Regions from separate parts of the Lysinibacillus sp. FSL M8-0355 genome, predicted to be linked through region 2. Evidence: a T-box and tRNA genes for the amino acid it is inferred to sense, from the RefSeq annotation. Region 2 holds a T-box; the other holds one or more tRNA genes.
What was found. A T-box is a leader RNA that pairs with one kind of tRNA and senses whether it is charged. The one in region 2 lies ahead of proS (proline--tRNA ligase), so its partner is inferred to be a tRNA-Pro.
Positions count from the first base shown of each region.

Region 1: it has a tRNA-Pro gene. The T-box ahead of proS (proline--tRNA ligase) is inferred to sense a tRNA for this amino acid. The anticodon was not compared.

Region 1 covers NZ_JBBPAI010000001.1:114,095-117,493, forward strand. Annotated here, with positions in the region: rRNA gene MKY46_RS00550 (23S ribosomal RNA) at 1-1,283, shown strand, start outside; rRNA gene rrf (5S ribosomal RNA) at 1,396-1,511, shown strand; tRNA gene MKY46_RS00560 (tRNA-Val) at 1,522-1,597, shown strand; tRNA gene MKY46_RS00565 (tRNA-Thr) at 1,601-1,676, shown strand; tRNA gene MKY46_RS00570 (tRNA-Lys) at 1,684-1,759, shown strand; tRNA gene MKY46_RS00575 (tRNA-Leu) at 1,777-1,861, shown strand; tRNA gene MKY46_RS00580 (tRNA-Gly) at 1,897-1,971, shown strand; tRNA gene MKY46_RS00585 (tRNA-Leu) at 1,977-2,065, shown strand; tRNA gene MKY46_RS00590 (tRNA-Arg) at 2,074-2,150, shown strand; tRNA gene MKY46_RS00595 (tRNA-Pro) at 2,159-2,235, shown strand; tRNA gene MKY46_RS00600 (tRNA-Ala) at 2,252-2,327, shown strand; rRNA gene MKY46_RS00605 (16S ribosomal RNA) at 2,475-3,399, shown strand, end outside.
Region 2 covers NZ_JBBPAI010000001.1:2,390,925-2,394,323, forward strand. Annotated here, with positions in the region: gene MKY46_RS11755 (putative bifunctional diguanylate cyclase/phosphodiesterase) at 1-1,094, shown strand, start outside; T-box leader at 1,164-1,383, shown strand; gene proS (proline--tRNA ligase) at 1,519-2,955, shown strand; gene MKY46_RS11765 (NUDIX hydrolase) at 2,983-3,399, opposite strand, start outside.

The DNA.
Region 1 (3,399 bases), 2.3 Mb from region 2:
CGTACCGCAAACCGACACAGGTAGTCGAGGAGAGAATCCTAAGGTGTGCGAGAGAACTCTCGTTAAGGAACTCGGCAAAATGACCCCGTAACTTCGGGAGAAGGGGTGCTCTTGAGCGTGCAAGCGCATGAGAGCCGCAGTGAATAGGCCCAGGCGACTGTTTAGCAAAAACACAGGTCTCTGCAAAACCGTAAGGTGACGTATAGGGGCTGACGCCTGCCCGGTGCTGGAAGGTTAAGAGGAGTGGTTAGCGCAAGCGAAGCTGCGAATTGAAGCCCCAGTAAACGGCGGCCGTAACTATAACGGTCCTAAGGTAGCGAAATTCCTTGTCGGGTAAGTTCCGACCCGCACGAAAGGCGTAACGATCTGGGCACTGTCTCAACGAGAGACTCGGTGAAATTATAGTACCTGTGAAGATGCAGGTTACCCGCGACAGGACGGAAAGACCCCGTGGAGCTTTACTGTAGCCTGATATTGAATTTTGGTACAACTTGTACAGGATAGGTAGGAGCCAGAGATCTCGGAGCGCCAGCTTCGAAGGAGGCGTCGGTGGGATACTACCCTGGTTGTATTGAAATTCTAACCCATGCCCCTTAGCGGGGCAGGAGACAGTGTCAGGCGGACAGTTTGACTGGGGCGGTCGCCTCCTAAAAGGTAACGGAGGCGCCCAAAGGTTCCCTCAGAATGGTTGGAAATCATTCGTAGAGTGTAAAGGCACAAGGGAGCTTGACTGCGAGACCTACAAGTCGAGCAGGGTCGAAAGACGGGCTTAGTGATCCGGTGGTTCCGCATGGAAGGGCCATCGCTCAACGGATAAAAGCTACCCCGGGGATAACAGGCTTATCTCCCCCAAGAGTCCACATCGACGGGGAGGTTTGGCACCTCGATGTCGGCTCATCGCATCCTGGGGCTGTAGTCGGTCCCAAGGGTTGGGCTGTTCGCCCATTAAAGCGGTACGCGAGCTGGGTTCAGAACGTCGTGAGACAGTTCGGTCCCTATCCGTCGTGGGCGTAGGAAATTTGAGAGGAGCTGTCCTTAGTACGAGAGGACCGGGATGGACACACCGCTGGTGTACCAGTTGTCTTGCCAAAGGCATCGCTGGGTAGCTATGTGTGGACGGGATAAGTGCTGAAAGCATCTAAGCATGAAGCCCCCCTCAAGATGAGATTTCCCATTACGCAAGTAAGTAAGATCCCTCAAAGACGATGAGGTAGATAGGTTCGAGGTGGAAGTGTGGTGACACATGGAGCTGACGAATACTAATCGATCGAGGACTTAACCAAAAATGTTTGAACCATTCAATGAACCGTTTATCCAGTTTTGAAAGAACAAGAAAGTTTAAAAAAGCTTGCATTTATAACGAAATAAGTTATAATAAATCTTGTCTTTTAAAAGTCTAGTGATGATGGCAAAGAGGTCACACCCGTTCCCATACCGAACACGGAAGTTAAGCTCTTTAGCGCCGATGGTAGTTGGGGGCTTCCCCCTGTGAGAGTAGGACATCGCTAGGCATATTACCCAGGAGGATTAGCTCAGCTGGGAGAGCATCTGCCTTACAAGCAGAGGGTCGGCGGTTCGAGCCCGTCATCCTCCACCATATGCCGGTTTAGCTCAGCAGGTAGAGCAACTGACTTGTAATCAGTAGGTCGTGGGTTCGATTCCTATAGCCGGCACCATTTTTTAGAGCCATTAGCTCAGTTGGTAGAGCATCTGACTTTTAATCAGAGGGTCGAAGGTTCGAGTCCTTCATGGCTCACCATTTTTAAATAATAATAAGCGGGTGTGGCGGAACTGGCAGACGCACTAGACTTAGGATCTAGCGCCGCAAGGCGTGGGGGTTCGACTCCCTTCACCCGCACCATTATTTCATTGCCAGATAAAAAAACTTATGCACATGCGGAAGTAGTTCAGTGGTAGAACACCACCTTGCCAAGGTGGGGGTCGCGAGTTCGAACCTCGTCTTCCGCTCCAAATGTGCCGGGGTGGCGGAACTGGCAGACGCACAGGACTTAAAATCCTGCGGTAGGTGACTACCGTACCGGTTCGATTCCGGTCCTCGGCACCATTTTTAATGCGCCCGTAGCTCAATTGGATAGAGCGTCTGACTACGGATCAGAAGGTTATGGGTTCGACTCCTGTCGGGCGCGCCAAAAAAGAACGGGAAGTAGCTCAGCTTGGTAGAGCACTTGGTTTGGGACCAAGGGGTCGCAGGTTCGAATCCTGTCTTCCCGACCATTTCCTAAAAATATATGGGGCCTTAGCTCAGCTGGGAGAGCGCCTGCCTTGCACGCAGGAGGTCAGCGGTTCGATCCCGCTAGGCTCCACCAATTCGATTTATTAAATGAACCTTGAAAACTGAACAAGCAAAACGTAATCAATAAAGTTTTCAGTAACTAACTTCAGTTAGTGAACAAAACAAAATTTTGGACATCAAAATTGATGCCAGCAAAACAATTTGAGCTATTCAAATTTCTTTTATGGAGAGTTTGATCCTGGCTCAGGACGAACGCTGGCGGCGTGCCTAATACATGCAAGTCGAGCGAACAGAGAAGGAGCTTGCTCCTTCGACGTTAGCGGCGGACGGGTGAGTAACACGTGGGCAACCTACCTTATAGTTTGGGATAACTCCGGGAAACCGGGGCTAATACCGAATAATCTGTTTCACCTCATGGTGAAATACTGAAAGACGGTTTCGGCTGTCGCTATAGGATGGGCCCGCGGCGCATTAGCTAGTTGGTGAGGTAACGGCTCACCAAGGCGACGATGCGTAGCCGACCTGAGAGGGTGATCGGCCACACTGGGACTGAGACACGGCCCAGACTCCTACGGGAGGCAGCAGTAGGGAATCTTCCACAATGGGCGAAAGCCTGATGGAGCAACGCCGCGTGAGTGAAGAAGGATTTCGGTTCGTAAAACTCTGTTGTAAGGGAAGAACAAGTACAGTAGTAACTGGCTGTACCTTGACGGTACCTTATTAGAAAGCCACGGCTAACTACGTGCCAGCAGCCGCGGTAATACGTAGGTGGCAAGCGTTGTCCGGAATTATTGGGCGTAAAGCGCGCGCAGGTGGTTTCTTAAGTCTGATGTGAAAGCCCACGGCTCAACCGTGGAGGGTCATTGGAAACTGGGAGACTTGAGTGCAGAAGAGGATAGTGGAATTCCAAGTGTAGCGGTGAAATGCGTAGAGATTTGGAGGAACACCAGTGGCGAAGGCGACTATCTGGTCTGTAACTGACACTGAGGCGCGAAAGCGTGGGGAGCAAACAGGATTAGATACCCTGGTAGTCCACGCCGTAAACGATGAGTGCTAAGTGTTAGGGGGTTTCCGCCCCTTAGTGCTGCAGCTAACGCATTAAGCACTCCGCCTGGGGAGTACGGTCGCAAGACTGAAACTCAAAG
Region 2 (3,399 bases):
CGAATCGTCTACGAAATGTTGATTATACATCTAATTCATTCTATCGCCACAATAGTGATGAATTTGTCATGATTTTAAATGACGTCAGTCGCATTGACGAAATGGCCAAAGAAATCATTAATGTCTTCAATGAAAGTTTCATCGTCGATACCTATGAATTTTATGCAAGCATCAGTATCGGCATTAGTATATTCCCAGATCATGCAAACTCTGTAGAAGAATTATTGAAAAATGCGGATATTGCCATGTATGCAGCAAAATCTACGCGTGGAAATCAGTACCGTTTATACCGTGACAATATGGATGAAGCCAACGATAAATGGCTTCTATTAGAAACAAAATTACACCAAGCATTAAAACAGGACCGCTTAGAATTACATTACCAGCCTAAAATTGATTTAAAAACAGATACGGTCATTGGCATGGAAGCCTTGCTACGCTGGTATGATCCTGAATTAGGTCATATTCCACCAGATCGTTTTATTCCATTTGCAGAAGAATGTGGGCTTATTAATGATATCGGTGTTTGGGTATTACATAAAGCCTGTGCTCAAGCTCGTTTTTGGAATGAAGCACATAATTTAACATTGCGCGTAGCCGTCAATATTTCTCCGATTCATATTAGTACAAGTAGCTTTGTGGACATGGTGTGTGAAGTCATTGCAGAAACAGGCATTGACCCACACTTATTAGAAATTGAAATTACGGAAATGAGTATGCTTGATTATACGGAAGATTTAATTGATACCATCAAGCAATTACGGGCATTGGGCATTACGATTTCATTAGACGATTTCGGGACAGGCTATTCATCGTTAAACTACTTAAAAAAATTCCCTGTGGATGTCCTTAAAATTGACCGTGCCTTTGTCCGTGACATTGTGCCTGAAAAATCAGGGATTGCGATGATTTCAGCTATGATTTCCTTAGCACATGCTTTAAATCTTCAAGTAGTTGCTGAAGGTGTCGAGGAAGAAGCTGAATTGAACGTACTTCGTGAGCATGGCTGTGAGTATGTGCAGGGTTATTATTTCAGTAAGCCATTGTCTGTAGATGATTTTACAGATTTAATCGTTAATTCTGTGACAAAATAGACCAGTTATGAATTGCTATTCCTGAATGATTTTGCTAAAGTAGGATAAAGCCAAACAGTTCAGACAATATTCAATTTGATGATGTGGCCAAGTAAGTAAGAATTGTGAGACAGAAAATATAGCAATTGCTGAGAGCTATATCACCGCTTCTTTACTGAACACCTACCACGGAGATGTTATGCAAACATAACCGAGTCGTTTTCGTTACCAAACGTGAGAGGGTTTTAAGTTCTACTTAAAGCTAAATCAAGGTGGTACCACGTCTATCCAGCACAAAGACGTCCTTATTCAGAGGACAGCTTTGTGCTTTTTTCATTCAGCTTGATAGTAACAGCTCGCTGAAACAAGCTAAACGCCCTGGTAGATGGCACTGTTTTTCTTACACCAAGGCAACAATGATTTAACAAAAATTGGAGGAGATCACATGTCAAAACAATTAGAAGATTTTTCGAAATGGTATATTGAGACTATCCAAAAAGCCGATTTAATGGATTATACACCTGTTCGTGGCTGTATTGCCTTTAAACCTGATGGCTATGAGATTTGGGAGCATATTCAAGAGGAAATGGATCGTCGCTTTAAAGAGACAGGGCATCGTAATGCTTATTTCCCAATGCTTATTCCTGAATCTTTCTTCCAAAAAGAAAAGGATCATATCGAAGGATTCTCACCTGAGCTACCTTGGGTAACAGAGGCAGCAGGGGAACAATTAGAAGAACGTCTGGCACTACGTCCAACGTCTGAAACGATGATTGGCCATCTTTACTCCAATTGGATTAAAAGCTACCGTGACCTACCCGTTTTGATTAATCAATGGGCAAACGTCTTCCGTTGGGAAAAGAAAACTCTTCCTTTTATTCGCACATCTGAATTTTTATGGCAAGAAGGACATACAGCGCACGTCGATGAAGAGGATGCTCGTCAAGAAACGATGCAAATGCTTGAAATCTATAAAGAAGTTGTAGAACAAGTACTAGCAATTCCAGTCTATGACGGACAAAAAACACCTTCTGAACGTTTTGCAGGTGCTGTCGATACGTATTCGATTGAGGCGATGATGAAAAATGGCAAGGCTGTGCAAGCTGGTACATCTCATTATTTAGGTACGAAATTTGCAGAAGCCTTTAACATTAAGTATTTAAATAAAGCGAACCAGCATGAGTATGTACACACAACATCTTGGGGTACATCTACGCGCTTAATCGGCTCGGTAATTATGGTGCATGGTGATGAGCAGGGGCTTGTTTTACCTCCTCGCATCGCGCCAACTCAAGTTGTTTTAATTCCAGTGGGACCATGGAAAAAGAACCCTCAAATTATGGAGCATTTAGATGAAATTTTTGTCGCTTTAAAAGCGAAGGGCATTCGCGTACGCCTTGACGATTCGGACCAATCACCAGGCTTTAAGTTCAATGAATGGGAGCTAAAAGGGGTGCCAGTTCGCATTGAATTAGGACCTCGTGATCTTGACAACAATCAAGCTTTACTTAAAGCCCGTGATGAAGAGGAAAAACGAACAATTGATTTAGCTACGATTATCACAGCCATTGAAGAAGAATTAACAACCATGCAAGCGCGCTTACTCGAAAAAGCACGTCAGTTCCGTGAAGCAAACACACATACAATGATTGATTCATTACCACAATTACAACAGCATATTGAAGCAGCCAAAGCAAACGGTACAATTCCTGGCTGGGTACTAGCTGGTTGGTGTGGAGAAGATGCATGCGAGGAAAAAGTGAAGGAAGAAACAAAATATACATCTCGTAATATGCCGTTTAATCCACCAACAACAAAAACAACATGTATTGGCTGTGGAAATGAAGCTAAACATACGGTTTGGTTTGCACAAGCCTATTAATAACGACTACAACAGCCTCCTATTTAATTAGGAGGCTGTTGTTATGAGGTGGTGATCGATTACATCCTTTGCTTTCGGGAAGTAGTCCAATTTTAAGCTTTCGCCATCCCTCATAGTGAGCCATCCATCTGTCTGATCTGCTAAAAAGACTGCCGTTACGCCGAATACCTCATCCCCATTAGGATATTTAAAATAGTCCTGATAACCTGATAATATCGTTAAAAACTGAAGATTGTTTGCATGCAATTCTGTCTCTTCATACAGCTCTCGTTTCGCTGTTTCTTCAAGGGTTTCCCCTGGCTCCATTACTCCTCCAGGTAATCCCCACATTTCGATATCAGCACGAAATTGAAGGAGCACTTCTTTCGTCTGATTTAAGACAATTACTGTAGAACCTACTAAAATAACAGGCATTGTCCCAACTAGTTGTCTTAATTTGATAAC